One region of the Romboutsia sp. 1001713B170131_170501_G6 genome, then DNA from elsewhere that is predicted to be linked to it. Evidence: riboswitches for the same ligand, from Rfam matches in the RefSeq annotation. Region 1 holds a riboswitch; each other region holds the start of a gene.
What was found. Region 1 has a riboswitch for cobalamin ahead of I4U89_RS03895 (energy-coupling factor ABC transporter permease). Riboswitches for the same ligand answer to the same signal wherever they lie in the genome.

Region 1 (10,888 bases):
CAATAGATGGAAAACCATTTGATACAATAATGATGATATTAGGACCAACATTATTTGGCTTTATAGCATTCTTGTTATATAATAGATATGAAAAGAATCATTTAAGCAAAAATAATACAAAAAAAGCAAGCTAGAATATAACTGATAATTAAAATAAATTTCATGTTTGAAACTTTAAAATATAGCTATTTAAGTCTAACTTAATTAGCTATATTTTTTTGTATATAATTTAGAGAATCATCTAAACTATTAAATGTTTTTTTAGGTATTATAAGTCTTTCTATGTTATTGCCAACAGTATAAAAATCAAATATTTTATCTATTCTTATTTCTATAAAATCATCAATATAACTTATATATATACATTTAGTATATTTAAAATATGTTTTAATAATTACAGCTTTAGTATTAGTAGTTTTTATTAATGTATAGTCATATAAATTTAAGTTTTTTTCTAGATAATTTATATAGTCATCCATATAATTCCTCCTAAGAATATATTATAATTAGATTATTGACAAAAGATAAAAAAATAATCTATAAAACATTAAATTATATACTTAAACAAATTAAAAATAGTTATTATTAACTTATGTTTTAATAATAAAAAGTTTGATTTGTCCATTTTGACGATGGCTTTGTAAAACTTGTAAAATAAATAACAATTGTGTATGATAAACTTATTATAATAAATTTATGGAGGCAAATATGAAATTAGTAGATTTAAACAATTACATATTAAATGATTCTGATAAAAATATTTTCAAAAGGATGACTAAAGATAGTGAAGCAAATTTAAATAACTATGTTTGTAGTGTTATATGTGATTTAGTAAATTTTATACCAATGGATGAAGAATTAAAAAAAGAAACAAAAGAAAATATAAAAAATTGTGATGAAAGAGAAGTAGGCGAGATAGCTACTTACACAAGTCTAATACCTTATGTTCAATTAGAACTTAAAGACAATAAAGATGTGGCTATAATTGCTAATAGCTTAGTTGAAAAGCTTATAAGTTATATAGTTGGATACTTAAGCAAAGAAGAGTTTGATAAAAGCTTAGAAAATATCCAAGGTATGTTAAATATTTCTTATATGTTTTATGATGGGCTAGTTAAGTACTTTACTTTTAATAAGGAGTATATAGTAAATACCATAGAAAAAAATATAAAATAATAAAAATGCTAGATAGAGTAATATACCTTATCTAGCATTTTTATTATTTTATAACAATAAAGGTTAGCTATTGTTTACATATTGATTAAAGTAATTATATAAATCTATTTCCTTTTTAAATAGAGGCAAATTCATATTCTTATGAACTTTTACAAGCCAAGGAATATTTAATCCTACTTTTTCAATAGTTTCAGCTTCTTTAAAAACTTCCATACAATTACCTTCAATAACAATACTACCTTTATTTAAAACATATATATAATCACAAATCTCATATATTAAATCCATATCATGACTTGAAATAACTACTTTAATTCCCTTATCGCATAAATTTTTTAAAATATTTACTATAGCTTTTGTGCTTTTAGGGTCAAGTCCTGCTGTTGGTTCATCTAAAAGAACCACTTTATTTTCCATAGCTATAACAGAAGCTATAGCTACTCTTTTTTTCTGACCATAACTTAAAAAGTGTACTGGTTTATCTATTAGATCTAAAGCATTGACTAATTTTAATGCATTTTTTACTTTTTCCTTTATTCTATCTTCGGGTACACCTATATTTCTTAGTGAAAAAGCAACATCATCATATACTCTTGAATAAAATATTTGCTTATCTGGATCTTGAAATACTATACCTACTTCTTTTCTTAAATTGTACAAATCTTTCTTTTTATAAGAAAGCTCTTTATTATTATAAAATATATTTCCTTCAGAAGGCTTTAATATACCTACTAGATTCATAAACAAAGTAGACTTACCAGAACCATTAGCTCCAATTATCCCGATCATATTTCCTTTTGAAAAATCTAGACTTATATTGTTTATTGCTTTATTTTCTTTTTCATATTTGTATGTTAAATTATTTACCTTAAACATGATATTCTCCTATATATGAAATTTCCCATCATACAACTTCATATCTAAGGTTATACTCATATCTTCATATTTTCTCATCATTCTAAAGAATAAGATTTTTATAAGTAGAGCAGTTGAGTTATAAGAATTTTTTAGATTTATATAACCAAATCTTAATTCTTGAGATTTATAAATATCCTTTATTTCTTCTAAAAATATGAATATGAATCTATATGTCAAAACCATAAGTTCTACTAATGTATCTGGGATATGTAATTTTTTTAATATAATTATTAATTGATTAAATGGTGTAGTAAGTATTAAAAAATAAATAGATATAACTGAACTTATAGCCCTTAGTAATATATATAGAGAGCTTTCAATTGAAAATAAAGTTATTCCTATATATAAGTTAAAAACTTTGATATTAAATATAAAGCTTTGATTTTCTAAGGATATATTAATCATATTAAGTATAGTTCCTATAATTAAAAAATATATAGGTATCTTTAAACATTTTATATATAGTTTAATATTAACTTTTGCTAGAAAAATGATTAAAATACTTACTATCAACATTATCAACAAATGGAGTATTACATTGTTTGTAATTACAGAAAGAGTTAAAGCTATAAAGCTAATAATTAATTTAACCATAGGATTAGTATTTCTTAAAGCATTTGTATATGCACACTTGTCAATTTCAAGCATTTATTTTTTTTCACCTTTTTTTCTTCCTAGATAGTAGCCTATAAATCCAGCTCCTATAGCTGCTTGTGTAGAGAATAGTAAGCTCTCTATTTCTCCACTAGGTGGCTCGTATAAGCTACTAAACCAAGGTTTATAATCCGGATTTATCTCTGTTATTAGGCCCTCTGCCTCTCCATCAGCACCACCATATTCAGCTGATGAATTTAATAATAAAGGAGTTATTATAAGTATTATGGTTAAAGCTAATAATATTAAATTTTTATTTCTAAGTTTGTTTTTAGTTTTAGAATTTGTACTCATTAATTTCAACTCCTTCTTCATTTTGTGTTATTAAGTTATATACTAAAGTAGTTAATAATCCTTCTGCTATAGCTATTGGTATTTGAGTCGTGAAAAATACTCCTAAAAACTTAACTAAAGACATCATAACTCCTCCACTAGGGTCAGGGAAGGCTAGTGCCAATTGAGTTGCTGTTATTGTATATGTAGCCAAATCGCCTAAGGCTGCTGCTAAAAATACACTCATACCAATACTTACATTTCTTTTTCTGCAAAATTTAAATATTAAATAGGATACTATTGGTCCAACTATTGCCATTGAAAATGCATTAGCACCTAAAGTAGTTAATCCTCCATGTGCAAGTAATAATGCTTGGAATAATAAAGCTATTGTTCCTATTACTGCCATAACAGCTGGTCCAAATAATATTGCACCAAGTCCTACTCCTGTAGGATGTGAACAACTACCTGTTAAAGACGGTATTTTTAGTGCTGATAACACAAATACAAAAGCCCCTGCTAAGGCTAATAAAACCTTCTTTTTAGGATCTTGTTTTACTATGGTATTAATAGATTTTAACCCATATATGAAAAATGGAATAAATACTATTGTCCAAAGTATAGACCATTTTGCGGGTAAATAACCCTCCATAATATGCATAGCACTAGCACTTACTGGGTTTAAAATGATAAGTAGCACACCTGCTACTAACGATAGTGGTAAAAAATTCATCTTTATACCTCACTTTCAAAGTTTATTAAATTTTTATGTGACAAATTAAGATAAGTATATAATGGGTAAAGACGAAATTTGATTTGTTTTAACTTGGTGTTTAAAATTCATATTATTCATAATTTAAAATTAGATCAATTGATTAGATATATAGTTAAGACACTTAAAATTAAGTGATTTAAAACTACATATTTAAAATTAAATAGAGTTCATTACGAATTAAAAAATCCTAATCATTGGATTAGGATTAAAATAACTTTTTAATTAATACCTATGTTTATTAAAAATAAGGTATTATTTTTTATTATTTTCCTTCACCCCGAAGAATATAATTTGAGTATTATAGGCAGGTCTCCTGGCTTAGCTTCATCTTACTACTTTCCCTTCCCGTAAAAAATTACAGTGGTTTTTGAAAGTTTCATCAGCTTTACAGTAGCGGGGGCTGCAGAGGAATTTAACCTCTTTCCCTATTAATTTTATAAAAAAACCTAAAATACAAATTTTTAATTTATCACATGTTTATATAATACTACAACTTTTATTATATTCCTCTATTTTTTTCAAAAAAAATTAAAAATTTTAATTAAACCTTAAAACATCTAGATTAAAAAATAATATTTATTCAAAATTTATTGACTAAGTATAAACTAACTGTATAATATGTATATATACAGTATATACATATTATACAGAAAGGAGATAAAATGAACATAATAATTTCAAATACTTCTGACCTACCTATATATATGCAAATAGTAAATCATATAAAGAAAAACATATTAAATGGTACTTTAGAAGAAGGAAAAGCTCTACCATCCATAAGAGCATTAGCTAAAGATTTAGGGATAAGTTTTATAACTACTAAAAGAGCTTATGAAGAATTAGAAAAACTAGGGCTTATAAACACCGTACCAGGTAAAGGATGTTATGTATCTTCTTTTAATAAAGAACTAGTGTATGAAGCTAAAATAAGAGAAATAGAAGAAAAATTAGAAGAATCTATAAATCTATCTAAAATGATGGGTTTATCAAAAAGTGAATTAATAGAAATATTAGAGAGTCTATACGAGGGGGAGTAATATGTTAAGACTAGAAAAGGTGAGTAAAGACTTTGGTAAATTTAAGCTAGAAGATATATCTTTTGAATTAAAAAAGGGATATATTATGGGGCTTATGGGTCACAATGGTAGTGGAAAAACTACTATTATAAAACTAATAATGAATTTACTAAATGTGGATAGTGGAAATATATATTATATGGGAGAAGATATAAGAAAAAACTTAAAAAAATTTAAAGAAGAAGTAGGATTTGTATATGATGAATTATATTTTTATGAACATCTTAAGGTTAAAGATTTTAAAAATATAGTTAAAAGTTTCTATAAAAACTTTGATAATAATAAATTTAATAATTACTTAGAGAAATTTAATATAGATAAAAACACTAAAATAAGAAACTTATCAAAAGGGCAAAGTATAAAGCTAATGCTAGCAAATGCGCTAAGTCATAATGCTAAGTTATTAGTGCTTGATGAGCCAAGTAGTGGGCTTGATCCAATATTTAGAAAAGAAATGATAAATATAATTCAAGAAGAATTAGAAAGTGGAGATAAATGTGCTATATTTTCAACACATATATTAACTGATTTAGAACAATGTGCAGATTATATAACACTTATAAAAAATGGGAAATTAGTATTAAGCGAAAGTAGTGAATATATAAAAGAAAATTACAAGGTAATAAAGGGAAGTAAAAAAGAATTAGATGATAGTAATATAGATTTTATAAAAAGAGAAGATAATAATTATTATAGTCAAGGCCTATTTATAGAAAATGGATATGATATGACAAACAATATAAGTATAGCAACGATAGAAGATATTATATATTTTATGGGGAGAGATTAAAATGATTAACATTATAAAAAAAGATTTAAGGGCATGTTTTATGACAGATGCTAAAACTATTATAAAGTTAGTAGCAGGACTTTTTATATTTTCATCTATATTAATGGGATTATCTAGTGTAGCTATACCATTGTTTTTAAGCTATATATTTATATTCAGAAGTTTTTACTTAGATGAAGCTAATAATTGTGAGTACTTTTTTAATAGTATGCCAATAGATAAAGGAGATATAGTGTATAGTAAGTATATAGTATCTACATTAATTATAGTATTATCTATATTATTTACTTATTTTTATTCAAAAATATTAAAACATATATTTTATATAGATTTAATGTACACTCAAACAATGTTAAGTATTTTAAATATATTACTTATACTAGTATCTGTATCATTTCCTATAATGTTTAAATATGGATACAAAAAATCTTATATACCTATAAATTTAGTAATGGGTATTATACTTGTATCTAGCTTATATATAACACTAAAGCCAAGAGCTGATATACATATAGAGGGACAAGAAAATTTAATTATAAGTGATCCTAAGTTACTTATTATAAGTGGCGTTTGTGTAGTTATTTATATAGTATCTATGTATATATCTACTAAAATATACAATAAAAAAGAAGTAGCACTTTAAGGGGGACAATATGAATAAAAAGTTTATAAAGGCAAGTACTATAGTATTAATACCTATAATACTTTTAATAGGATTTAGTGTATTTTATGTTAAGGATATAAATGATTACTCTTATGATGATGATTTTGAAGAAAGACTAAAAATAGAATTTAAAAATTATAAAGAAGATAAATATAGCCATATATTAACTATAAAGATAACTAATAACACAAAAGATATAGCTAGTCTGTATGATATGGAGCTTTCATTTGATCATACAGAAGAATTTATGGAAAAATTTAATGGAGTAACTCCAAGTGATGTAAGAATTGTAGGTCGTGAAGAAGATTGGTTTGAAGAAGATCATAAGATGGGTATAGAAGCAGGTGAAAGTGAAGATATAGTATTTAAGATACCAAAGGGACTTAGTTTAGATGAAAAGGTATTTAATATAAAAAATCCTATAATAAACTACAATGTAAGTTTTTATAAATTTAGAACTTCACAAAATTCACTTATGATAGGAAGCGGAAGTGAAGGTGGAAGTAAAACTTTATTCTTAGAGGAGTATTAAAAAAAGAGTAGGTTATACTAATAAAAAGTATTTAAAAGGATGGTGTTTTATGAATAACTTTTCTATGATGCTTATTGGTATTATACCTATGATTATATGTTTGGTGTTATGGATAATGCTTATATATGCATTATTTTTAGGAATAAAAGCTTTAAAAATATACATAAATAAAAATATTTAATAGCTACCTTTATTAGGTAGCTATTTTTTACATATATAAGCTTAATTAATTTATTTAATATAATTTTAAATAGTTTCTTTTTGAATATCTAATTTTTTAGTTTTTAATAAGCATATAACACCTACTACTATAAAGAAGAATCCCCCAATAATACCAGTAGGAACGGGGCCTATAAACATATTAGGAGAAGGTACATTTAAAAATATAACACTAGCTGATGCAAAACCATTTAAACTACCATGAGCAAATATAGCTGGGATACAGCTTTTGGTTTTTATAGCTATATAATTAAATATAGAACCAGTTGCTATACAAAATAAAATCATAGCAAATATTCCTAAAAATGGAGCACCTATATATCCTGTACCGTAATTGTGTCCCATAGCTATCATAGGAGCATGCCATATACCCCAAATAATACTACATATTAAACTAGATTTAAAATAACTATTATTTTCTGCTAATTTAGGTAGTAAATATCCTCTCCAACCTAACTCTTCACCAAGACAAGGAATAAAGTTTAATATAGGTGATAATAAAATACCGACAAATAATTGGATAATCATAGTAGATTTAAGCTCTGAGTCACTTGGAACTACTTGACCTAGTGATTGTAACTGAAGCTTAAGATTTGATAAACCAGTATTCATACTTAAATCAAGATGAGATGGAAATATTATAAAGTATAAAACTGCACCTAGTATAATTAAAATTACAGGTGAGAAATATCCTATAAGGTAGTATTTTATATTTTTCTTAAAGTTTGGTTTTATCCAAATTTCTTTGAAACTAGATTTTGTGATTAGAGTTGTAATTAATACAGACAAAGAAGGCATCATCATACAAAGTATTAAACCAATATATGCAAAAGATCCAATTAAGCCTCCTGTTTTAAATATTATAAATGTTATTGACCAAGTAAGTAGAAATGTTATTAACAAGAATATATTTACTTTTTTCATTTAAAAAACCCCTTTATAATTATTATTTTATAAATTTTACTAGGTGATAATAGCATATAAATTTTATTGTAGGTTAGATTAAGTTATGCTAATTTTATAAATTATTTTAGTGAACTGTTAATTATGATAAGGCTTTAAGGATATATTATATCCTTAAAGCTATTTACTATAATGAAAGCAGTGCAATGAATATCATTATAAATGGAAATATAAAAAGTATTTTACCTTTTAAATGACCAATATTTATAGTCCATCCAGCACCAAATCTTTTGTAGACAAATAATGATGGGTCATTAGGATTATTGTAAAAAGTACCCCATATCCATAAATCATCTTCATCATCAATAGAATATACAGCGTCCTTAGATTTAACTGGTGATTTATAGTATATATAAGTTAGGTATATAGATGATAGTATAATTAATATAGTACAAACTATCATTATAGCCTGATTTATATCACCAGATTGAGCTATAGCTATTATCATATTTATAAATAAAATTTGAGTAAGGGCATTTAATATTAAAAATGCTATACCACTTTGATTTAAAAACCTAAGGTTTGCTTTTTTACTATTTTCAAAATCTTTGCTAGACAGCTTTGCACGAGATTTTAAAGAATAAACAGCAGAGATATATATTATAACTGATAAACCAACTTGCATACTTATCATTCCAAATACACTCATAAATGATTTTTTAGTAAAACCATCGGCCTTTCCATTAAATCCCCAGTGGATAGGAATTGTATCAGGAATAGAGTTGTATTTAGTTAAAGTATAAATACCAACAATAAAAACTATAATTAGAGGTATAGTGTATAATATAGAGTATCTTTTTATGATTCTATCTTTTTCATTTAAAAAATCAGTATCTAATATAATATTAGTTCTTTCTAATTCTATATCATTAACAGTTGAGGCTAACTTTCTTTTTAAAGCCTTTACTTTGTTATAGACATCTATATATATGACAAATTCATATATAGCAAATCCTAGTATTGGAACTATAGAAGATCCCACATAGTTTTTAAGAACATATATCATAAATAAGCAAAGTATAACAGATACTATAAATCCAAGAGTCAATAAACTTTTAAACCTCTTATCTAATCTCTTAAATTCATCTTTAGTAAAATAATCACTATTTAGACTAACTCCATAAAATTGTCTTTTACCACTTAAAGCTTGTGTAAAATAAGTAAGTACATATACTAACGCTAAAATAGGTAAATTAATAATTAAAGCCAAAGTATTATTCATAGTCTTTCACCTCATATTTATCAAATAATTTGATACTATACTCTAAAAATTCCTCACGAGAGATACCTAAAAGATAACTTTGAGCTACTAATAAATCTAAATTTGATTTTATATTATTGTAATTAGCATCATTTTTCTGTAGAGGAAGGGAATTTACAACAGCTCCTTTTCTTCTATCTATATTTATGTAACCCTCATCCTTTAGTAAATTATATGCTTTATTTACTGTGTGTAGATTAACTCCAATTTCACTAGCCATATTTCTGACAGATGGAAGTGATTCATTTATTTTTAAATCACCACTAGCAATTGATTTTATTATTTGTTCCCTTATTTGGGTATATATAGGAACCTCGCTATTAAAATCTAAATCTAAAAGCATATTGCACCTCCTAATCTATAAATTCTATCTGTTATATATATTATATAACAGATATGTAAAATGTTACAACTAAAATAAATTTATTTAATACAATTTATTAAAAAAGTTTAAGAGATTTTAAAAATATTAGACGTAGTATATAGTATATAGGGGAGGATATATATGGAAAAAAGAATGATTAAGAAAATAAAAAGAAAAGACCCAAAAGGTCTAGATTATATAATTTATACTTATAGTAGTAAGGTTTATTTTTTAGTAAATAAAATAATAGGACTTTATGGTAAAGAAGAAGTAGAAGAGTGCGTAAGTGATGTATTTTATAAGGTGTGGGAAAGTATAAATGAATTTGATGAAAAAAGAGGAGATTTTAGTAAATTTATATATATGAAAACTAAATATTTAGCACTAGACTATAAAAGAAGATTAGAAAAAAGTAAGCTACATAATAATTTAGAAAAAGATATACCAAATGATATAAGTGCAGAACATATAGTACTTGATAAAGAAAGCAGTGAGGAAATAATAAAAGTTATAAATGGTTTTAAAGAACCTGATAAAACCTACTTTTATCTTAAATATTTTATGTATTATAAGAATGATGATATAGCAAAAAAATATAAAACTACAAAGGCATCAGTAGAAAATAGATTATATAGATGTAGATTACAAATAAAAGAAATATTAGAGAGGAGGTATTAATATGAAAGATAAGTATACACAAAAATTAATTGAAGGTATTGAGAATATAGATAAATTAGACTTTAAATTTGATGATTTCAATGAAGCTATAAAATTAGATAAAAAAGATATAGAAAATATAAAGAAAAAAACCTATGATAAAATAGGAAAATCCAATCTTAAAAAATACAAAAATAAAAAAATAAGAACTTTAATAGCATCTATATCATTAATATTAATAATAGGAACTCCTACAATAAGAGCATTAGTAGACCATTTATATAAATACGATATTTCTAGTGGAAAAATAATAAAAAGTGAAGAAGCTGTATATATCCTAAAAGAACCTATAACTAAAAAAGTAGGTGATGGAAATATAACAATAGATAGCTTTTATATAGATGCACAAGAAAAAAATATAATAATAAATGAAACTGCAAAAAATATAAAAGGATTTGAATATATTAAAAGTGGATTAATGGTAAACAACAAAGATATAATGAAGGACACTTATACAAAATTAGATGAAAATACTTGGACAAAGCATACAGGAACATATCTTAATA
Region 2 (10,888 bases), on a different contig from region 1:
CAGGAACAAAAGAATTAAATGAGGCATTAGTTTCTAGATTTATGGTAATAGATATACCTGCTGTGGAAGAGGAAAAATTAATGTTGATATTAAAAAAAGAATTTGAAGATGCAGATGAAGAAAAATTGATCCAATTTGGAGGTATATTCTTAGACTTACAATTAAAATCACAAAATGGAGAAATATCTAGTAAATCAGTAGATTTGAGAGGATTAATAGGGTCACTAAAGGCTATTAGAAGAGGGTTAAAACCATCGTTAGCGGTTAATATGGGAGTAACAAGTAAAACATTTGATATATATGAGAAAGAGATTGTAGGAGATATTATAAAGACTAGAATACCAGATAAATGGGAAACTAAAGATATATTCCCTAAAATAAATACATATTAAAGTAGGAAATAATTATGAAATGGGTATATGGGGATTATGAATTTGAAAATAGAATTAGCAATCTATCTTGGACTGTAGCAGGAGATTATAGTGATGATATTCAAATATCTAACAATGAATATTCATCTAAGGATATTACCTTGTATTTTGCTACTATGGCAGGAGGAAGACATAAATACATAGATTGGAGTTTAGTAAAAAAATATTTATTAAGTAGAGCTAAAATGGGATATGATATTGATGTTATATCTGATTTATTGCATATAACATTAGATAGGTTAGTTGAAGAAAAGATTATAAAGGAAAGACCAGGTATTGAAGATATAAGATTAAATGCTTACAAAGATATTTTATCAAGTTTTAGTAAAATACATAATGAAGATATTTTACAAAAAATAAAATACTTTTTAGTCTTAGAAAGGATGGGAAAACATCCAGCTATAGACGGACAAAGTAGAAGGATAGTAAATAAAATAAATAGAATTAATCTTAATGAGAATATAGTTAAAATACTTAGAGAAATAGATGAAATTTATATAAGTTATTTTAACGATACTTCAAATAAATATGATAATGAAAACTATGAAAATGAAAGAGTAGTAAATTCAGATATAGATTTTGACACATTTTCAGATTTTATGTATGAAGAACTTTATAATAATGAATACAGTGAAACTATAGAAAATCAAATAAGTGAGATATCATCATCTATGCTAATCGAAAGTGTAGGAGAAGTTGATATTGAAGGTTCAAAACATAGTTCTAATAATATTTTATACGTTGATGAAGAAACCTTAGATAAAATATATAAAAAAATAGAGCATTATTATGGAAAATCATATATAAGTGATTTAGAATTAAAAAAAATAGAAAGTAAAAGTTGTAGAGGAGTTCATGAGGGATGTAGAGTACATTTTACTGATGGCGTATTAAGAAGTGAATGTAGTAATATAGCCCAGATTAAATATGCGACTAGACAAAAAGAAAATAATACTCGTAAATTTAGAGAAAACATAAAAATATATAAAAGAAATATATTAAAATTAAAGGAAACTCTATTGAAAATATTAGTAGAAGAAAATGAGAAAGGTAGAATTTTTTGTGATAGTGGAACCATATATGCAAATAGAGCATGGAGAGCAACTAGAAGTAATAATAACAAAATTTTCTATAAAGATATTGAAAATGAAAAGGGTAGATATGTAATAGATATACTTTTAGATTCTAGTGGGTCTCAAACTAGGAACCAAGCTAATGTAGCTATACAAGCATATATAATATCAACAGCCTTAACTAAAGTTGGTATACCAAATAGAGTTATGGGGTTTTCAAGTCTTATGGATTACACTATACTAAAAAGATTTAGAGATTATGAAGATAAAATAACCAATAACGAGAATATATTTGAATATTTTTGTGCTGGTAATAATAGAGATGGACTAGCTATAAAATCTATTTGTGAAGGTTTATTAGAAAGAGAAGAAGAAAATAAAATATTAATTGTATTAAGTGATGGAAGGCCAAATGATGTAAAGATAGGCAAAGATAGAGAAAGAAGTATAAGAGGAGAAATGTCTTACAAAGGTATGGTTGGAGCAAAGGATACTGCATCAGAAGTAAGAAAAGCTAGGCAAAAGGGAATAATGGTGCTAGGAGTATTTACAGGAAATGAAATAGATTTAGAAATAGAAAAAATCATATATGGTAAGGACTTTATATATACTAAAGACATTCAAAGATTCTCTGATGTGGTTTCCATGTATTTAAAGAAGATAATAAGAAATTAAATAAAATAAAAGTGAATATAAAAGTACGTATAGAATATAATTATATATAGACAAGATTAAATAAGTTAATAATAAGAAAAAATTTAAAAAAATAAAAGGAATATAAAAATATATAACGAATATAATGTAATATAGAAAAAAATATATATTATAGGTTCTTAAAAGAAGATTAATAGGGAAAGAGGTTAAAATCCTCTACAGCCCCCGCTACTGTAATGCTGATGAAATTTCTATAACCACTGTAATATTAGATTACGGGAAGGAGAAAGAGTAAAATGAAGCTAAGTCAGGAGACCTGCCTAATAATATTAAGTGATTTCTTCGGGGATGGAGAATGTCTTTAAGCTACTTATATAGTTATTTATGTAGATAAAGTCTAATCCCTATGGATTAGGCTTTTTAATTGTAAAAAATCTAAAGTTTTATATAAAAAAAGTATATAAGATTAAGATGTATGATATAGTATGCATTTAAAAGAGATTTATAATGTATAAGTCTTAAAAATTAATTTGCCTTAAGCCTAAATTTAATATAAATTTTATATCTAAAGCTTTATGCTTAAAAAGCCCTTATTATATTTAAGGGCTTATTTTTTATATATAATAATTTGATATTAAGGATAAAGCTGTCGATAATTCACACTGATAAAATACATTAATTGGTATGAAAATATAATAAATATTTAAAAAAACACATGAATCATAAGTGAAGTGAATTTTTTATTTAACATAAATAGTTTACATGTGTAAAGACATATAATACAATTTAAATGTAAACATAATTTATCAGGGGGAGATTTAGTATATGTTAAAGTTAAAGAAGAGATTAATATCTACAATAATAGTGGGAATCATGTCACTAGGTATGGTTGGGTGTAGCAATGATTCAAAAGAAGAGGATAAAAATTCTAAAGGTGGTGAAGAAAAGTTTTCTGTAGGAATAGTGCTTGGAGAAGGAGGGGCTAATGACCAAAGCTTTAATCAATCATCATTAGAAGGACTAGAAAAAGCAAAATCAGAACTAGGCATAGATGGCTCATACTTAGAATCCAACCAAGATGCAGATTATGCACCTAATATAGAAACCTTTATAGACCAAGAACGTGATGTAATTATAGGTGTGGGGTATACAACAGCAGAACCAATGTTAAATGCAGCAAAGCTTTATCCAGATAGAAAGTTTGTAATAATTGATCATAATTATGAAGAAGAAGGACAAGAAATACCAGACAATATGATATGTATGACTTTTGATGAAAGAGAAGCGGCATATTTAGTAGGCATAATAGCAGCTAAGATGAGCGAAACTAATAAAGTTGGATTTATAGGTGGTATGGAAATACCAAATATAACTAGATTTGAAGAGGGATTTAAAGCTGGAGTAAAATCGGAAAATAAAGATGCAGAGTATTTATCTCAATATGCAAATTCCTTTGATGATGCTAGCTTAGGTAAATCTATAGCTAATCAAATGTATAATAATAAAGTAGATGTAATATTTTCAGCTGCAGGTGGTGTTGGAACTGGTGCAATAGAGTCAGCTAAAGAAAAAGATAAATATGCTATAGGAGTAGACATGGACCAAAATAATCTAGCTCCTGACAATGTAATAACTTCAGCTATGAAAAGAGTTGATATTGGTGTTTTTGATACAATATCAAAGATAAAAGAAGGAAAATTAGAAGGTGGGAAAGCCGTAGTTTATGGATTAAAAGAAGAGGCAGTTGGAATAGCACCAAGTACTGGTAAGAATGTACCTAAAGAAATAATTGATTATGTTAATAAAAAAGCAGAAGATATAATAGAAGGAAAATTAGAAGTAAAATAATACATAAGATATAAAATGGCTATTTAAAATAATAACTTGCAACTTAAGAAAGCATAATTTGTAAGAATTATTATTTTTAGATAGCCTATTTATTTTAAATAAAATACAAGGATAATATAAAGTATGATATAGTATAAGTTCACTTAATAAATAAATTATATTTTTATAATATCTATTTTAGAATGATTAGATTATGGAGATTATCAAAATATAGGATTGATTTAAAGTTTGAATAAATATTTATTATAGATTAAAATATAGTTATAGGAATAGCGACAGGAGGAAAATTATGAATTTAGATACATTAAATCCTGCCCAGAGAGAAGCTGTAGAAAAAACAGAAGGACCGGTACTTATACTAGCTGGAGCTGGGTCAGGGAAGACTAGAGTTTTAACAACAAGAATAGCACATCTTATAGAAGATAAAGGTGTACAAGCACCAAATATATTAGCAATAACATTTACAAATAAAGCTGCTAATGAAATGAGAGAGAGAGTAGAAGAAACTTTAGGAACGGATACAAAGGAAATGTGGATAAGTACTTTCCACTCTTGCTGTGTACGTATACTAAGAAAAGATATAAATAGAATCGGATACAATAGAAGTTTTGTTATATATGATAGTGCTGACCAAGTTACCTTAGTAAAGGACTGTTTAAAAGAATTAAATTTAAGTGATAAAGTATTTGAACCTAAAGTAATAATAAGTACAATATCAGGGGCTAAAGATAAGCTGTATAGCCCAGCACAATTTAAAGATATGCATAGACACGATAATAGAATGAGTAAGATTGCAGATGTATATGCACTATATCAAGATCGTTTAAAAAGAAATAGTGCCCTAGATTTTGATGATTTAATATATAAGACAGTAGAACTTTTAAAATCTGAAGAAGAAGTTTTAGAATTTTATAGAAGCAGATTTAAATATATAATGGTAGATGAGTATCAAGATACAAGTAAAGCTCAATATGAATTAATAAAATTATTAGCAAGAGAACATCAAAATATATGTGTTGTTGGAGATGATGACCAAAGTATATATGGATGGAGAGGTGCTGATATAAGAAATATACTTGAGTTTGAAAGAGACTACGATGATGTTCATGTTGTTAAGCTAGAACAAAACTATAGATCTACTCAGGTTATACTAGACGCAGCAAACACTGTTATATCTAATAATATAGAAAGAAAAAGAAAGAAACTTTGGAGTGAGAAAAAAGAAGGAGAACTAATAAAGATACAACTATCTGAAAATGAAATAAGTGAGTCTGATTTCGTTGCAGATATGATAGCTAAAATAGCAAGAGAGCAAGGTAGAACTTATAAAGATTTTGCTGTACTTTATAGAGCAAATGCTCAAGCTCGTCCAGTAGAGGATGCACTTAATAGAAGTCAAATACCATATAACATATATGGTGGAACAAAATTCTATGAAAGAAAAGAAATAAAAGATTTACTAGCATACTTAAAGGTTATACAAAACCCTCAAGATGATATATCTTTAAAAAGAATAATAAACGTACCTAGAAGAGGTATAGGTCTTAGAACTATAGAAAAAATAGAAGATAGAGCTAGTTTAAAGCAAGAGAGTATGTACTCTGTACTAATAGACATAGATACAAATTCAGATATATCAACTAAGGCTAAAAATAGCATAAATGGATTTGTCGATACAATAGGAACTCTTAGAACCATAAAAGAAGTATATCCTGTAAGTAAGCTTATAGAAAAAGTATTAGAGACTACAGGGTATATAGATGAGCTATCTAAGGACAAAAGTGAAGAAGCTCAAGATAGAATCGATAACCTAAAAGAGTTTATATCTATAGCATTAGAATTTGAGCAAAGTAGCGAAGAAAAAGATTTACAAACATTCTTAACAGGTGTTGCACTTTCATCTGAATCTAGTGAAGATGAAGAGATAGAAAAAGTATCATTAATGACTATACACACATCAAAAGGATTAGAGTTTCCTGTGGTATTCTTAATTGGTATGGAAGAAGGATTATTCCCAATATCTAGAGCAGTAAGGTCAATGAGTGATTCAGATATAGAAGAAGAAAGAAGACTTTGCTATGTTGGTATAACAAGAGCAAAAGAAGTTCTTTATATGACATTAACTCAAAGAAGAACTTTATATGGAAAGACCAACCCATCAATAGCATCTAGATTTATGGAAGAATTACCAGAACAATGTATCGAGAAACTTAACAAAGTAGAAAAAGAATTAACTTATTCAAAGGCTAATTACAATGTATTAGATAAGTATAAACAAAAATATATGAACAATATGAATAAGTCTACAGTTGCCAAAAAAGTAAATGCAACTATAAAAGATACTAAAAAAGAAACTGATATAGACGATATAAAGCTAGGAGCAAAAGTACATCATCCAAAATTTGGAGAAGGAACTGTTGTTGGTATGATGGGTTCTGATGTTACAATAGCATTTAAAGAACAAGGAATTAAAAAAATAAATAAAGAATACACAACATTAGATGTATTATAGTAAATAAAAATAAAGGGTATATTTATATATCCTTTATTTTTATGTAAATAATATACAGCTAGAAAACTTAAGGTTAACTATATAATACATTAGAACTCACTAAGCTAATGATAAATGTAAATATAGTAAATCTTTACTTTAAAGATTAAAATACTCTGTTTAAGATTGGTAAAATTAGTATTATAATATATTTATAATGTAGAAATACACAAATTTACATTTACTAGGGAGGCTACAAAATGGAACAAAAGAGATTTGCTAAAGATTTAATAGATTTTATTTATAAAAGTCCAACATCATTTCAAGCAGTAGAAACATCTATAAAGCTTTTAGAGGATAATAACTTTAAAGAATTAAAATTAGATGATATATGGAACATAGAGGCAAATGGGAAGTATTATGTAACAAAAAATTCTTCTGCAATAATAGCCTTTGAGGTTAACTCTAATAACATAGAAAAAGAAGGATTTAGAATAATAGGTTCTCATACTGATTCACCTACATTTAGAATAAAGCCAAATGCTGAAATGTGTTCTGAAGGTACATACTTAAAATTAAATACTGAATGCTATGGGGGACCAATATTAAATACTTGGTTAGATAGACCTTTAGCCATAGCTGGAAGAGTTGTATTAAATGGAGAAAGTATATTAAAGCCAGTAGAAAAAATGGTAAATATAAATAAACCAATATGTATAATACCAAATGCAGCTATTCATTTAAATAAAGGGGTAAATGATGGATATGCACTAAATAAGCAAAAGGATATGTTACCTTTAGTAGGTCTTATAAATGAAAGTTTGGAAAAAGATAACTTCTTATTAAATGAAATAAGTAAGTCACTAGAAATAAATAAAGAAGAGATAGTAGACTTTGATTTATTCTTATATGAATATGAAAAAGGTTCTTTAATGGGTCCTAATGAGGAGTTTATATCAACAAGTAGATTAGATAATTTGTCAATGGTACATGCTAGTTTACATGCACTTATAAATGCTAATGGTAAAAATGGCGTAAATGTAGTAGCTGCATTTGATAATGAAGAAGTAGGAAGCTCTACTAAACAAGGTGCAGACTCTAATATGTTATTAAACATACTAGAAAGAATATGTATATCTTTAGGTAAATCAAGAGAAGAATTCTTTACAGCATTATATTCTTCATTTATTATATCAGCTGATTTAGCACATGCAGTGCATCCAAACTTAGGAGAAAAGCATGACCCAACAAACAAACCAGTAATGGGCAAAGGACCAGTTATAAAGATAAATGCAAATCAAGCATATACAAGTGATGCCCAATCGATGTCTATATACAAAGCTATATGCAAAGAGGCTAATGTTAAGTATCAAGAATTTGTAAATAGATCAGATGAAAGAGGAGGAAGTACTATAGGGCCAATTTCATCAACACATATAGATATACCATCTGTTGATGTAGGTTCACCAATACTTGCAATGCACTCTATAAGAGAATTAGGAAGTGTAAAAGATCATTATAGTATATATAAGACATTTAATAAATTTTATGAAATATAAATAGGAGATGAGACAGATGAAAATAGGATTATGCCTTTCTGGAGGAGGAGCTAAAGGAGCTTATCAAGCAGGAGTTATAAAGGCTCTTTATGACAGAGGGTTAGACTTTAGTGCAATGTCGGGAACATCTATAGGAGCAATTAATGGATATTATATATTCACAGGAAATGTTGAAAAGTTAGAGGATATGTGGACAAATATAGAAATAAACCCTGCAAACGATATCAAAATAATAGATAATACTGTGGATAATTCTTATGTGATAGAAGGACTAAAAACTTTAGAAGCAAGCAAAGAAGCTAAAATAGACTTTTATGTTAATTATATAGAAATAAAAAATAAAAATCTAAATGAAAATGTAATAAACATAAAAAATGTAGATAAGTCTAAAGCTTTAGAAAGTGTTAAGTATAGTTCTTTATTACCATGTAACCCAAAAGCAACTTTACCACTAGGACAGCAGTTTATGAAAGATGTAAGTGAAGGATTATATGATGGATTTAATCTTGATGGAGGATTAGTTAATAATACATTAATACAGCCATTAGTAGAACAAGATTTAGATAAAATAATAATAATAGATACACATACAGAATATGAACTACCTGCAGAAATAAGCGATAAATTTGGTGAAGACAATATTTTTATAATAAAGCCTAAAAAACCTTTTGAAAAAAATGCTACATTAAGATTTGAAAAAGAATTTTGTAAAAAAATATACAATGAAGGATATGAAATAGGAAAAAATTTTTCTATGCACATATAAAAAATTTCTTATAATAAGTAAATATTAAAATATGAACATTTCTATGTAAATATATAGAATTGTATCAAAAACATTGAATAAACTGCTAAATATTAGTATAATATAAAAGTTCCTTAAAAAGAATATAAATTATGGAGTTGATATAAATAATGGCAACTAAGAGAATAGCAGTTTTAGGTGGGCCTAGATGTGGTAAAACTACATTAATACAACACCTATACGTTGAAATGAAAATAGCAGGATTAAATGTAGGATATGCTTTAGAATACTCAACGGATTATCTAAAAGATAAGGGTATGATAGAGACTATATCTGAACAATACGGAATATACTTAGGGCAAAAGAGAATAGAAGATGAGTTATCAACATTTGATTACGCTCTAACAGACTATGCTACTTTCGTACCTTACATATATGGAAGATTTATGTTAGGGAATAAGGAAAGAAGTAAAAAAGAAATACAAATACTTAAAGATTTATACTGTCTAGCAATAGAAGATATACAAAACTATGACACTATAATATATGTGCCAAGAGAGTTTGGATATGTACAAGATGGTGTAAGATGGCAAGATGAAGAAATCGCTCTTAAAATAGATGAAGCTATATTAAGTTTCTTAAAAGCTGAGAATGTAAACTTCATAGAAGTTAAAGGATCTACAAAAGAAAGATCTAAGCAAATATTAGAGTTATTAGATATAAAATATCAAGATACTCCACAGTTAGATGGAGAGGAAAAATAAGCTACTATTATATAGTAGCTTATTTTACTTATACAAAAATAATTATTTTATAATTCAAATATGTAGAGAATTATTTCAAAGTTAGTATATAATAATAAATAGAAAATACATAAAGATAAGAAGAAAGGAATTAAAATAATGGAAACTAAAAACCCAATAGTAACTATAGAAATGGAAAATGGAAAGAAAATAGTAGCTGAATTATATCCAAATATAGCTCCTAACACAGTTAAAAACTTTGTAACATTAGTAAATCAAGGATTCTACAACGGAGTAGGATTCCATAGAGTAATAGAAGGGTTTATGATACAAGGTGGATGCCCTAATGGAAATGGAATGGGTGGACCAGGATACTCTATAAAGGGAGAATTCAGAGGAAATGGATTCACTAATAACTTAAAGCATGAAGCTGGAGTATTATCTATGGCTAGAACTATGGCTCCAAACTCAGCTGGATCACAATTTTTCATAATGCATAAAAACTCTCCACATTTAGATGGACAATATGCTGCATTTGGTAGAGTAATAGAAGGAATGGACGTTGTTAATGAAATAGCTACAACTGCGACAGATAGAGCTGATAAGCCTAAGACTCCTCAAGTTATGAAGAATGTAACAGTAGAAACATTTGGAAAAGATTATTCAGATGTTGAAAAGTGCTAGTTAGATTCCAAAAGGTAAAAAATAACTATTTACAATCTAACTAAATTATTTTAAAATATTATAAGGTCTAATCCTGACCAAAACACACAAAACACAAAAATTAAACCATATTATTAATCTACATTATTTATAAGTAGACTATTTAAATTTATAACATATGAAAAAGGAGCTAATCTACATTAAAGATAGCTCCTTTTTCTATATATTAAATATATTGTAGTAAATAAAAAAGTATTTATAAAAGATTATAAAATCATTATAAATACTTTTTTATATTATTATAAATTATTCTTAATAGCAGAAGTTAAATTTGGAACTAATTGTTTCTTTCTAGAAACAACACCCTCAGCAAATACTCCTTGATGAGCTTCAACATTAAATGCTTCAGATATTACTTTATCTTCAGCTTTGTATATTAAGTAAGAACCTTCTTTTATTATGTCAGTTATAGCAAGAACTAACATATCGTAGTCAGTAGAGTTTATATAAGATAAGAACTCATCTTTTTTAGCAAATATAGAATCTATATCTAAAGTGAATACTTGACCTATACCAACTCTTTTTCCACTCATATCAAATTCTTTAAAGTCCATATTAACTATTTCTTCTATGCTGTATTCATCTAATGAAGTACCAGCTTTAAACATATCCATAGCATAG
Region 3 (10,888 bases), on a different contig from region 1:
TTTCTTCATTTCCCGCAAATTCCATAAAGGTTTCATCAACTATTAAAAGTTTATTATTTTGTTTCAATATGTTTAGTAACTCATTTAACTCCTGAGCCTTACCATTTGGGTTATTAGGATTACATATAAATAAGCTATCAAACTTATCTAAATTATTTTTAATTACATCTATATCTATTAAAAATTGATTTTCTTCATTTAGATTTAAATCTATAACTTCTAATCCATTTAATTTTGCACTTCTTCTATATTCTGAGAATGTAGGATTTAATATCGCCAGCCTTTTACCTATAACTTTCATTAATAAATAGATTAATTCTGTAGCACCATTTCCAGGTATTATATATTCACTTTTAATATTTAGATAATCACCTATATTTTTTCTTAAATTGGTGTAATTTATATCTGGATAACTTCTACTTTCTTTTAATCCTTCTAGTATATACTTGTCTAAATCCTTTATGACCTCTGGATTTACATTAGAACTAAAATCTATTATTTCTTTTGGGTCTATATTATAAGTTTTTGCTATTTGCTCTACATTAGCTCCATGTCCTAAATCTTTCATAAATCCCCCTATAGTAATATAAATATTATTGTAAATACAATCATTGAAGTTATAGATGAAGCATACATTATTTTATTTGTTCTAACTATATCTTCTACTTCTATTTCTCTATGTTTATCTCCTATTGTAGGCTTATAGACAGCTTTTCCAAAATAAACATTCGTACCACCTAACTGTACTCCTAAAGCCCCTGCAACAGCACCCTCAGCATAAGCACAGTTTGGACTTTTGTGATTTTTTCTATCTCTTATACCTATTTTTAAAGCTTCTTTACAGTTATGACCTACTAATAAGCTTCCTATAGACATAAGTAATACAGATATCCTAGCTGGTATAAAGTTAGCTATATCGTCAATCTTAGCTGATGCAAATCCTAAGTCTTTATACTTATCATTTTTATATCCTACTGTTGAGTCTAAAGTATTGACTGCTTTATATGCCATAGCAAGAGGAGCTCCTCCTATAAATGCATAAAACATAGGCGCAATTATTCCATCTACAGTATTTTCAGCAACAGTTTCCACAGTGGCCCTAATTATCTCACCTTCATTTAGTTGAGTAGTGTCTCTTCCTACTATATAAGATACTTGTATTCTTGCCCTTTCTATGTCTCCTGTTTTTAATACATTGTATATTTTGACTGCCTCATCTTTTAAACATTTAGTAGCTAACGTTGTATATATTAATATTGAATTTGCTACTAAAAAACCTCCTGGTATAAAGCTACTTATTTTTATTATTAAATACGTAACTAAATACGTTATACCTACTACTATAAGCCATAAGAAAAATCCGCCTATTTTTAAATCTTTATCACTCTTAGCTTTTTTTCTTATTATACTTTCAGTTTTCTTTATTAATTTACCAATATATCTAACCGGGTGAGGAAATGAATATGGATCTCCTACTATTAAATCTATTATGTATCCTATATAAATAGATAATATATTCATATTAATTGTTTCCTCTTTCTAAATAGTCTTTACATCCACTATTTAAGAAATTTTTTATACAATCTAAGTTATTGTAAAAATGAGTATGTAAATATGTTGCTAAAGTTTTATCTTTGCTATATCCACCTTCCCATTCATCCACTACTTTCTTGTCTCTTTCTTTTCTCATTGTATAAGCACATTCCTCATTAGTTTCAAATATAGAATGGTGGAATTCATGTCCTTTTATAACCTCACCTTTTTTAGATAAAATTGTATCTATTTTAGACTCTCCATAACAATATCCAAATCTCTTTAATGATTTTGTCATCTTGCTAACTCCACTAAATATTCCTACCATATCGTATTCACTATTATTTTGGTCTATTAGTTTTTCCCCTAGATACATGAGCCCACCACATTCAGCATATATAGGAATTTTATTTGTATGAGCTTCTTTTATAGAACTTCTCATACTTTTATTTGATTCTATTTCTTTTGCAAATATTTCTGGAAATCCTCCACCTATATATATGTAATCTGATTGTGGTACTTTTTCATCTTCTAGTGGACTAAAGTATTTTATATTTAGCCCTAGTTCTTTTAATAATTCTATATTTTCTTTGTAGTAAAAATTAAATGCTTTATCATAAGCTATAGCTATTGTTTTATCTTCAATCTTATTTTCCTTTATAAAATCTTTTAAATTAAAACTGCTACTAACTTCTTCTGTTTCAGCAATTTCTATTATTCTATCTATATTTATATATTTTTCTATTTCATCTGCTAAATTACTAAATTTATTTTTTAGTGAATCAATTTCTACGCTTGGAACTAAACCCAAGTGTCTTGACTCCAATGAAAATTCATCATTAGGTGGGAAGTATCCTAAGACCTCTATCCCACAATATGTTTCAATTGCTTTTTTAATTATTTCGTAGTGAGTCTTAGTTTTTACGTTATTTACTATTACACCTTTTATATTTACATCTTTATCAAGTTCCTTGTATCCAAGTACCATAGCTGCACTAGATGCTGCCATGGCTCTTCCATTTATAACTAGTATAACTGGTGCTTTTAGTATCTTCGATGTATGAGAGCTTGTACAATTATCTAAATCGATTCCTATTCCATCATAAAGACCCATAACACCTTCAATCACTGATATATCTGCATCTTTAGATGCAGAATTAAATACATACTTAATTTTTTCATCATCTAACATATATGAATCTAGATTTCTTGAATCTCTACCTGTTATAAATGTATGGTATGATGGATCTATATAATCAGGTCCAACTTTATATGGTTGAACTTTCATACTTCTTTTTGTAAGTGCTTGCATTATACCTAAAGATATTGTTGTTTTTCCTACTCCACTATTAGTTCCTGCGATTAAGATTTTTTTCATATATTTCACCTAACCATCATTTTATTTTTGTATCATTTGTATTTCTTCTTCATGTTCTTCCATTATTTTATATATCTTCTCTATATCTAAATGTTCTCTTAGTAAATCAGCCAATCTATCATATTCCTTTTGCTTAAAAGCTTCAAAAGAAGTTACTTTAGTATCTATTCTTTCAAGACATTTTTCTTCTCTGATATTATTTAATAAAGCTCTAGTAAAATCTATCTCATCAAATATTCCATGTAAATAAGTTCCTACTACATTACCTTCTTTATTTACACTACCTTCTAAATAATTAACATCTTCTCCTAGTTTATTATTTATTATATTTAAATGCTCTACCTCTTTGCCTATATCACTTATCCCCATATGAATTTCATAACCTTTTACTTTCATTCCTGATAGATTTGACATATATCCATTTAAATGTTTACATATAGTGGCATCCACTTGTGTAGTTGTTTTTTCTTTTTCAAATGTAGTTTCTATATCTAAAAGTCCTATCCCATTTATTTCTTCAATTTGTCCTTCTACATGATATGGGTCTTTTAATTTCTTCCCTAACATTTGATATCCACCACATATCCCAAATACTAACTTTCCTTTTTTATGTAAATCTTTTATTTGCTCCTCTAGACCACTTTCTCTTATATACTTAAGGTCATCTATAGTACTTTTACTTCCAGGAAGTATTATCATATCTGGATTTGAAAGAGCCTCTCCATGATCTACATATCTAATACTTACATCTTCTTGAGTCTCAAATATATTAAAATCTGTGAAATTAGACATATGGGGCGTTCTAATTATTTCTATATGTATATCACTTTTTTTCATTTTAGTTTTAAATCTAGTTGTTACACTGTCTTCATCTTCTATTTTTATATCACTATAAGGCACTACTCCTAGAACAGGAACCTTTATTATTTCTTCAAGCATTTTTATGCCATCATATAAAAGCTCTTTTCTTCCTCTAAATTTATTTATTATTACACCTTTAACTCTTTTTCTTTCCTCTTCACTTAATAAAAGCATCGTACCTGCTAGTGATGCGAAAACTCCACCTCTATCGATATCCCCCACTATTATTACAGGAGCATCTGCGATCTCTGCCATACCCATGTTAGCAATATCATGTTCCCTTAAGTTTATTTCTGCTGTACTACCTGCCCCCTCCATAACAACCACATCATAGTTCTCACTAAATTGATTAAATATAGTTTTTAGTTCTTTAGCAAGTATTGGTTTATAATCATGGTATTCTGATGATGATATATCATCTTTAACTTTTCCTCTTACTATAACTTGACATCTATGATTGCCTGATGGTTTTAGAAGTATTGGATTCATATCAGCAATTGGTTCTATTCCACAAGCTTCTGCCTGAAATACTTGTGCTCTTCCCATTTCTAAACCTTCTTTTGTTATAAAAGAGTTTAACGCCATATTCTGAGATTTAAATGGTGCCACACTATATCCATCTTGTTTGAAAATCCTACATAAACCAGCTGTTAATATACTTTTACCAACATTTGATGCTGTACCTTGTAACATTATCTTTTTTCCCATAAGATTCTCCTTATATCACTTAATTTGATTTCCTTATAATCAAAAAAGCCTTAACTCTTAAGAGTTAAGGCTTTTATTCTAATGCTAATGATATATACCTGTCTCATATGTGTTGTAACATATTAAACAATATAGCATGTAATAAAATATAACTATTTAATCTTCATTATATGCTTAAACTATATCATACTAAATCCTATTGTAATAATCTAAAATATACTTAAAATATTTATGATTAATATGTAGATTTCATAATAAATTTTTTATAATTTAAGTTTTAATAAAGTATAATTTATCTACTAATATGCATATACTCTGATGTTTGCCTATAGGTACATACTTTAAAAGCGATAGCTATATTTTATCTGAATAAAAATCCCTCACCCCGGAGATTTTATAATTAATTAATTTAGGCAGGTATCCTGGCTCAATTTCATCCTACTCCTACTCCTTCCCATCCAAAGGACAGTGGCAAATTGTAGTTTCGTCAATATTACAGTAGCGGGGGCTGCAAAGGCTTCTAACCTTTTTCCCTATTAATCTTGTAGAACCTAAGTTAATATACTATTTGATTTTAATTATTTATAAAATTTGTGTTATTTAGGCTATCTATGACTGCAAATCCATCTTCTACTTCTAGAATACTTACTGATGCATTATCTATTTTAAAATTCCAATGGTATTTGTGGCTTCCTGATATTAAATAACTTATTATATTCCTTATAGTTCCACCATGAGAACATATAAGTATTGTTTTGTCTTTATCCATACTTATGATTTCTTTAATCTCATTTGATACTCTTATAAATGAGTCAATAAGACTTTCACCATTTGGATATCTATACTCATATCCTTTTTCTATCATAGAGTTAAATTCTTCTGGATAATTCTTTTTTATGTCATCAAAAGTAATCCCCTCAAAATCCCCAAAACTAATTTCTTTCAATGTTTCTTTTTCTATTATTTCTATCCCTTTTTTCTTTGCAACATCTCTTACAGTATCTTTTGTTCTTGAAGATGTTGTTGTGTATATCTTATCTATATGTATACCATCTAAATATTTGGTTAATTTCTCTATTTGCTTAATTCCAAATTCACTAACTACACTGTCTATATGACCTGATAATCTTTTACTTTGATTATCTATAGTCAATGCATGTCTTACTAAAATTAATTTAGTCATTATAGTATCACCTCTTTTAAGGTTACCCTATTATAAGATATATGTAAAGTAAATATATAACTTCTCCAAGTTCTATACTACACCCTAATATATCTCCTGTAACTCCATCAATTTTTTTGTATATATGATTTTTGAATAATTGATTAAATAAAATAACAACTATTATAGATACCAGTATAGGTAATGTTATTGATGATTTAAATATAAACTTAGCTACTATTATAATTAATGCCATTGTATATAATATAGCAGTTAAAAACATTGATGTAGTAGCCTTACCTATAAATAAGTTTCCCATTCCTTTTTCTCTTGGTGAAACAGTTTTGTAAGTTAATCTTATTACTCCAAGTCTACCTATAACAGGCATAAATATTACAGTCCACATTAAATTATTGTTTATTAAGCTATATATAAAGCCTATCTTAAGTAAAATTAAAAATACTATAGCTAATAATGAATTTGTCCCAAGTCTTGAATCTTTCATTATTTCTAGCATTTTTTCCTTATCCCTATAACTATATATAGCATCAAATGTATCTCCTAGTCCATCAATATGTAATCCCCCTGTCAATATAACAGAACCTAAGGTTACTAATATTGATGTTATAAATGGATCAAATAATATGTTTGATACAGCACCAATTATAAATAATAAAATACCTAATACAAACCCTACTAGTGGAAAATATGTTATAGTTTTATGAAATTCATCATCAAATCCTACATCTATATTTATTGGAATTCTAGTCATAAACTGAAGTATTGATATAAATCTTTTCATAGCTATCCTTTAATTTTCATAGGTATTGAACTAACTACAAAATAGACTTCGTCACTTTGAGCTGCTATTTGTTGATTTATTCTACCTACTATATCCGTATATACTCTACTAAGTTTATTAGCAGGAACTACTGCCATTCCTAATTCATTAGTAACAGCAACAAAATAAAGTTCGGTTTTTCTTATCTCTTCTATCAGTTTATTAACTTGCTCTTTTATGTACTTTTCTAATTCATTTATCTCATCTTGTGTTGCATTTTCAATATCTATATCATGTGTGAACATCAAATTATTCACTAATAAAGTTACACAATCTAATATAACTGTTTTGTGAGATTTGGATATATCCTCAATTATAGAATATATATCCTTGTATATTTCATATGTTTTCCAATTTTGTGGTCTACTTTCCTTATGTTTTTTTACCCTATCTTTCATCTCATCATCAAAGGGTATTGATGTTGCAATATATGCAGTATTGTTATTTCTATCTTTACATAATTGTTCTGCAAAACTACTTTTTCCTGATCTTGCTCCACCAGTTACTAGTATAACTTTGCTCATACTTTTCTCCTTATTGCTTTTTCTATCTTCCCATGTCTATCTCGTCAAATGTTGCCATATTTGTATATGTATAATTTGATGCTTCAATTATATTAAATGCAAGTGCTGCACCACTACCTTCTCCTAATCTCATATCCATATTTAATACAGTACTTAAGTTTAGCATATCTAGTGCTTTTTGTGTACCTGGCTCTGCTGATGTATGAGATGCTATCATATATTCCCTAGTTTTTGGATTTATAGTATAGGCTAAAAGAGCAGCTGCATAAGATATAAATCCATCTAATACAACAGGAACATTTCTAGCACTACATGCTAATATTACTCCTGCCATAGAACCTATCTCAAATCCACCAACCTTTGATAATATATCTATAGCATCTTCTCTATTTGGTTTGTTTAATTCTATAGCTTTCCTTATAGTATCAGCTTTATGCTTTATTCTATCTTTCTTAAGTCCTGCTCCCATTCCTGTAACTTCTGCTGGATCACATCCATCTATTACAGATATTATAGCACTACTTGGAGTAGTGTTACATATACCCATTTCACCTATTCCTATAAGCGTATAACCATTATCTATGCACTCATTTGCTGCTTCTATCCCTATTTCTATGGATTTTATAGCTTCATCTCTACTCATTGCAGGTCCCTTAGCCATATTAGATGTAGATTTTCTTATCTTTTTATCAATCACACCATCTAGTTTATGGTCGCAATTTATACCAACATCTATAGCTATTACATCTGCTCCTACAAATTTACTTATAACTCCTACTCCATTTAACCCTTTTGTAAAGTTCGGGAATTGAAGATAAGTTATATTTTGAGGATCTGGAGCTACACCTTCTTCATAAACACCATGATCTCCAGCAAATGCTATAATAACTTTTTTAGATGTATCAAGATCTTTTTTTCTATATATACCAGCTAATTGCATACAAATTTCTTCCATCTTACCCAAACTTCCAACTGGCTTTATAAGTCTATCTAATCTTTTTTTAGCTTCATCCATAGATTCCCTGTCTAGCGAATCTATATTATTTAATACATAATCTAGTGAATTCATATATATCATCTCGTTTCTTTGAAAATAATTTACCTAGCCAATAAGGCTAGGTTTAGTGAAAGCCTCTCCAAAATTCATACATATTTTACATATAAATAAACTATTCTACATAGTATATATATATCCTTCATCCTATATAGTAAATTTTATCAAAGCTTATATTTAATTTTAAAGATTATGAGCTATTTTTAATGCTTCATAACTAGCATTTATAGTATAATCTATGTCTTCATTAGTATGAGCATTTGATAAGAACATGGCTTCAAACTGTGTAGGAGCTAAAAGAATTCCTCTTTTTAATAACTCTTCAAAATACTTATTAAACTTAGGAACATCACATCTTGTAACATCATCATAGTTTTCTATTGGCCCATGTGTAAAGAATAAACAAACTAATGAACCAGCTCTATTAACTGTATAGTTAAGACCTAATTTTTCTATATTAGATTTTAATCCTTCTTCTAATCTTATAGCTTTTTCTTCTAGTTCTTTGTAGATTTGAGGATTATCTCTTAATATTTCTAAGTTCTTTTTACCCATATACATAGCTAGTGGATTTCCTGATAATGTACCTGCTTGATATACTGGTCCAACTGGAGAAACCATACTCATTATTTCTTTAGTTCCACCATAAGCACCAACAGGAAGCCCTGCTCCTATTATTTTACCAAAGCATACCATGTCTGGCTTTATTCCGAAATATCCAACAGAACTACTATAATTTAATCTAAATCCTGTTATAACTTCATCAAATATTAAAACACTTCCATATTCTTTAGTTATATCTCTTAATAATTGTAAGAACTCTTGCTTACCTGGAACTACACCCATGTTTCCTGCTACTGTTTCAACTATTACAGCAGCTATTTCATGTCCTTGAGTTTTAAATATTTCCCTTACTGCATCTAAATCGTTGTATCTACAAACTAATGTATCTTTAACTACATCAGATGGAACTCCAGGACTAGTTGGAACTCCATATGTTATTGTTCCTGAACCAGACTTAACTAATAAAGCATCCGAATGTCCATGATAACATCCTTCAAACTTTAATATTTTATTTCTTTTTGTGAATCCTCTAGCTACTCTTAGTGCACTCATAGTTGCCTCAGTCCCTGAATTTACCATACGTACTTGATCTATAGCTGGATATGCTTCTACTATTATCTTAGCCATTTCAACTTCTATAGCTGTTGGAACTCCATAGCTAGTTCCTCTAGATACAACTTCTTCAATTCCCTCTACTATTTCTTTTGGGCTATGACCTAGCATAAGTGGTCCCCAAGAGCATATATAATCTATATATTCATTTCCGTCAACATCATATATTCTGCTTCCGTGTGCTCTATCTATAAATATTGGATCTAACCCTACTGATTTAAATGCTCTAACTGGGCTATTAACCCCTCCAGGTATATATTCTATTGCTTCTTCATATATCTTTGATGACTTTTCATTTTTCATAGTCATGCCCTCCTTAGTTTATATTTCGAATAGTTCTTCTACCATTTTCATGTATTCTTCTCTTTTACCTTTATCCTTAGTCTGCTTTAAATTTATTATCGGTTCTCTTATAAGCCTCTTTAGCGCAGAAGTCATCATCTTTTCAATAATTTTTTTCTCTCTATTGTCGAGATTGACTTTTCTAAAAATATAGTCTAATGTATCTTCTCTTATTTCATCGCATCTTTCATTTAAAGATTCTATCGTAGGATCTATATTAGTTGAATCTAGCCACTCTATAAATTCATCTATACTTTCATTTATCATTTCTAACCCAATATTAGCTAACTCTTTTCTCTTTTGATCATTCTTATCATGTATTTGTTTCAAATCATCTATATCATAGAGTTCTACATTCTCTAGCTTATTTATAGCTGGGTCTATATCTCTAGGAAGAGCTATATCCATCATATATATTTTTCTTTCAATCTTTGGCATTTCATCTGCCTTTATTATAATATGTGGAGATGCTGTCGCGCTTATTACCATATCAACATCATTTAAAACTTTATATCTATCGTTATATTGTATAGGTACAATATTCTTATAATCATTTTCTATCTCTTTTATTTTCCCATGACTACGGTTTGAAACATATATGGTATTAACTTTTCCTTCCTCTAAATGTTTCATTGTCAACTTACTCATCTTACCAATTCCTATAACTAGTGCATTTTTCCCCTCTAAATTGCCTAGTTTTTCTTCTAAGAATCTAACCCCTATGTAACTTATTGATAATGGCTGCTGTGATATTTTAGTTGTGGTTTTTATATCTTTAGAAACTGTGATAGCTTCCCTGAATAGCTTGTTAAATTTTTTCTTACTAGCTCCTAACTGCATAGAAAATTCATGTGCATCTCTGACTTGACCTAATATTTGATCTTCACCTAACACTATAGAATCTAAACCTGCAGAAACTTTGTATATATGCTCTATAGCGTCTCTATCTTTTTTAGTGAATAAATACTGTTTAACTCCAGGTAAATTGAAGAATGATTCATAAAACTCTTCTACAATTTTTATTTTGTCTTCAATATTTTTTGATTGAATATATATTTCACTTCTATTACATGTAGATAATATTATAATTTCTTCTATTTCTTTGTCTAATAAATAATTTATAGCTTCTATTTTTTGTATATCTGTAAAAGAAACTTTTTCTCTTATCTCTATGGGAGCTACATTATGATTAACTCCTATCACCCCTATATTCATAGACAACCTCCAAATCGTATGTAATATTTCTGTTCACTCTTTATAGTATACAACTACATGCATAATTTGTAAATTTTCATATAAATATATTTTT

Region 2: it holds a riboswitch for cobalamin, as region 1 does, so the genes downstream of both, I4U89_RS11360 (BMP family lipoprotein) here and I4U89_RS03895 (energy-coupling factor ABC transporter permease) in region 1, are expected to answer to the same signal.
Region 3: it holds a riboswitch for cobalamin, as region 1 does, so the genes downstream of both, I4U89_RS14790 (cobyric acid synthase) here and I4U89_RS03895 (energy-coupling factor ABC transporter permease) in region 1, are expected to answer to the same signal.

What each region holds. Positions count from the first base shown of each region.
Region 1 is NZ_JADPFC010000001.1:778,845-789,732, forward strand. It holds gene yjeM (glutamate/gamma-aminobutyrate family transporter YjeM) at 1-134, shown strand, start outside; gene I4U89_RS03870 (hypothetical protein) at 201-479, opposite strand; gene I4U89_RS03875 (hypothetical protein) at 709-1,176, shown strand; gene I4U89_RS03880 (energy-coupling factor ABC transporter ATP-binding protein) at 1,240-2,052, opposite strand; gene cbiQ (cobalt ECF transporter T component CbiQ) at 2,062-2,742, opposite strand; gene I4U89_RS03890 (energy-coupling factor ABC transporter substrate-binding protein) at 2,743-3,042, opposite strand; gene I4U89_RS03895 (energy-coupling factor ABC transporter permease) at 3,026-3,754, opposite strand; cobalamin riboswitch at 4,083-4,261, opposite strand; gene I4U89_RS03900 (GntR family transcriptional regulator) at 4,459-4,833, shown strand; gene I4U89_RS03905 (ABC transporter ATP-binding protein) at 4,835-5,662, shown strand; gene I4U89_RS03910 (ABC-2 transporter permease) at 5,664-6,305, shown strand; gene I4U89_RS03915 (hypothetical protein) at 6,316-6,858, shown strand; gene I4U89_RS15795 (hypothetical protein) at 6,908-7,039, shown strand; gene I4U89_RS03920 (CPBP family intramembrane glutamic endopeptidase) at 7,105-8,001, opposite strand; gene I4U89_RS03925 (DUF1648 domain-containing protein) at 8,168-9,262, opposite strand; gene I4U89_RS03930 (GntR family transcriptional regulator) at 9,255-9,644, opposite strand; gene I4U89_RS03935 (sigma-70 family RNA polymerase sigma factor) at 9,807-10,343, shown strand; gene I4U89_RS03940 (hypothetical protein) at 10,345-10,888, shown strand, end outside.
Region 2 is NZ_JADPFC010000005.1:2,619-13,506, forward strand. It holds gene I4U89_RS11350 (AAA family ATPase) at 1-392, shown strand, start outside; gene I4U89_RS11355 (VWA domain-containing protein) at 407-2,179, shown strand; cobalamin riboswitch at 2,316-2,496, shown strand; gene I4U89_RS11360 (BMP family lipoprotein) at 2,984-4,006, shown strand; gene I4U89_RS11365 (ATP-dependent helicase) at 4,296-6,518, shown strand; gene I4U89_RS11370 (M18 family aminopeptidase) at 6,758-8,056, shown strand; gene I4U89_RS11375 (patatin-like phospholipase family protein) at 8,073-8,822, shown strand; gene I4U89_RS11380 (AAA family ATPase) at 8,972-9,565, shown strand; gene I4U89_RS11385 (peptidylprolyl isomerase) at 9,704-10,228, shown strand; gene I4U89_RS11390 (manganese-dependent inorganic pyrophosphatase) at 10,507-10,888, opposite strand, start outside.
Region 3 is NZ_JADPFC010000014.1:84-10,971, reverse strand. It holds gene I4U89_RS14805 (pyridoxal phosphate-dependent aminotransferase) at 1-568, opposite strand, end outside; gene cbiB (adenosylcobinamide-phosphate synthase CbiB) at 577-1,521, opposite strand; gene I4U89_RS14795 (cobyrinate a,c-diamide synthase) at 1,523-2,911, opposite strand; gene I4U89_RS14790 (cobyric acid synthase) at 2,933-4,480, opposite strand; cobalamin riboswitch at 4,876-5,050, opposite strand; gene I4U89_RS14785 (histidine phosphatase family protein) at 5,055-5,663, opposite strand; gene cobS (adenosylcobinamide-GDP ribazoletransferase) at 5,686-6,444, opposite strand; gene cobU (bifunctional adenosylcobinamide kinase/adenosylcobinamide-phosphate guanylyltransferase) at 6,447-7,007, opposite strand; gene cobT (nicotinate-nucleotide--dimethylbenzimidazole phosphoribosyltransferase) at 7,030-8,076, opposite strand; gene hemL (glutamate-1-semialdehyde 2,1-aminomutase) at 8,245-9,540, opposite strand; gene hemA (glutamyl-tRNA reductase) at 9,559-10,794, opposite strand.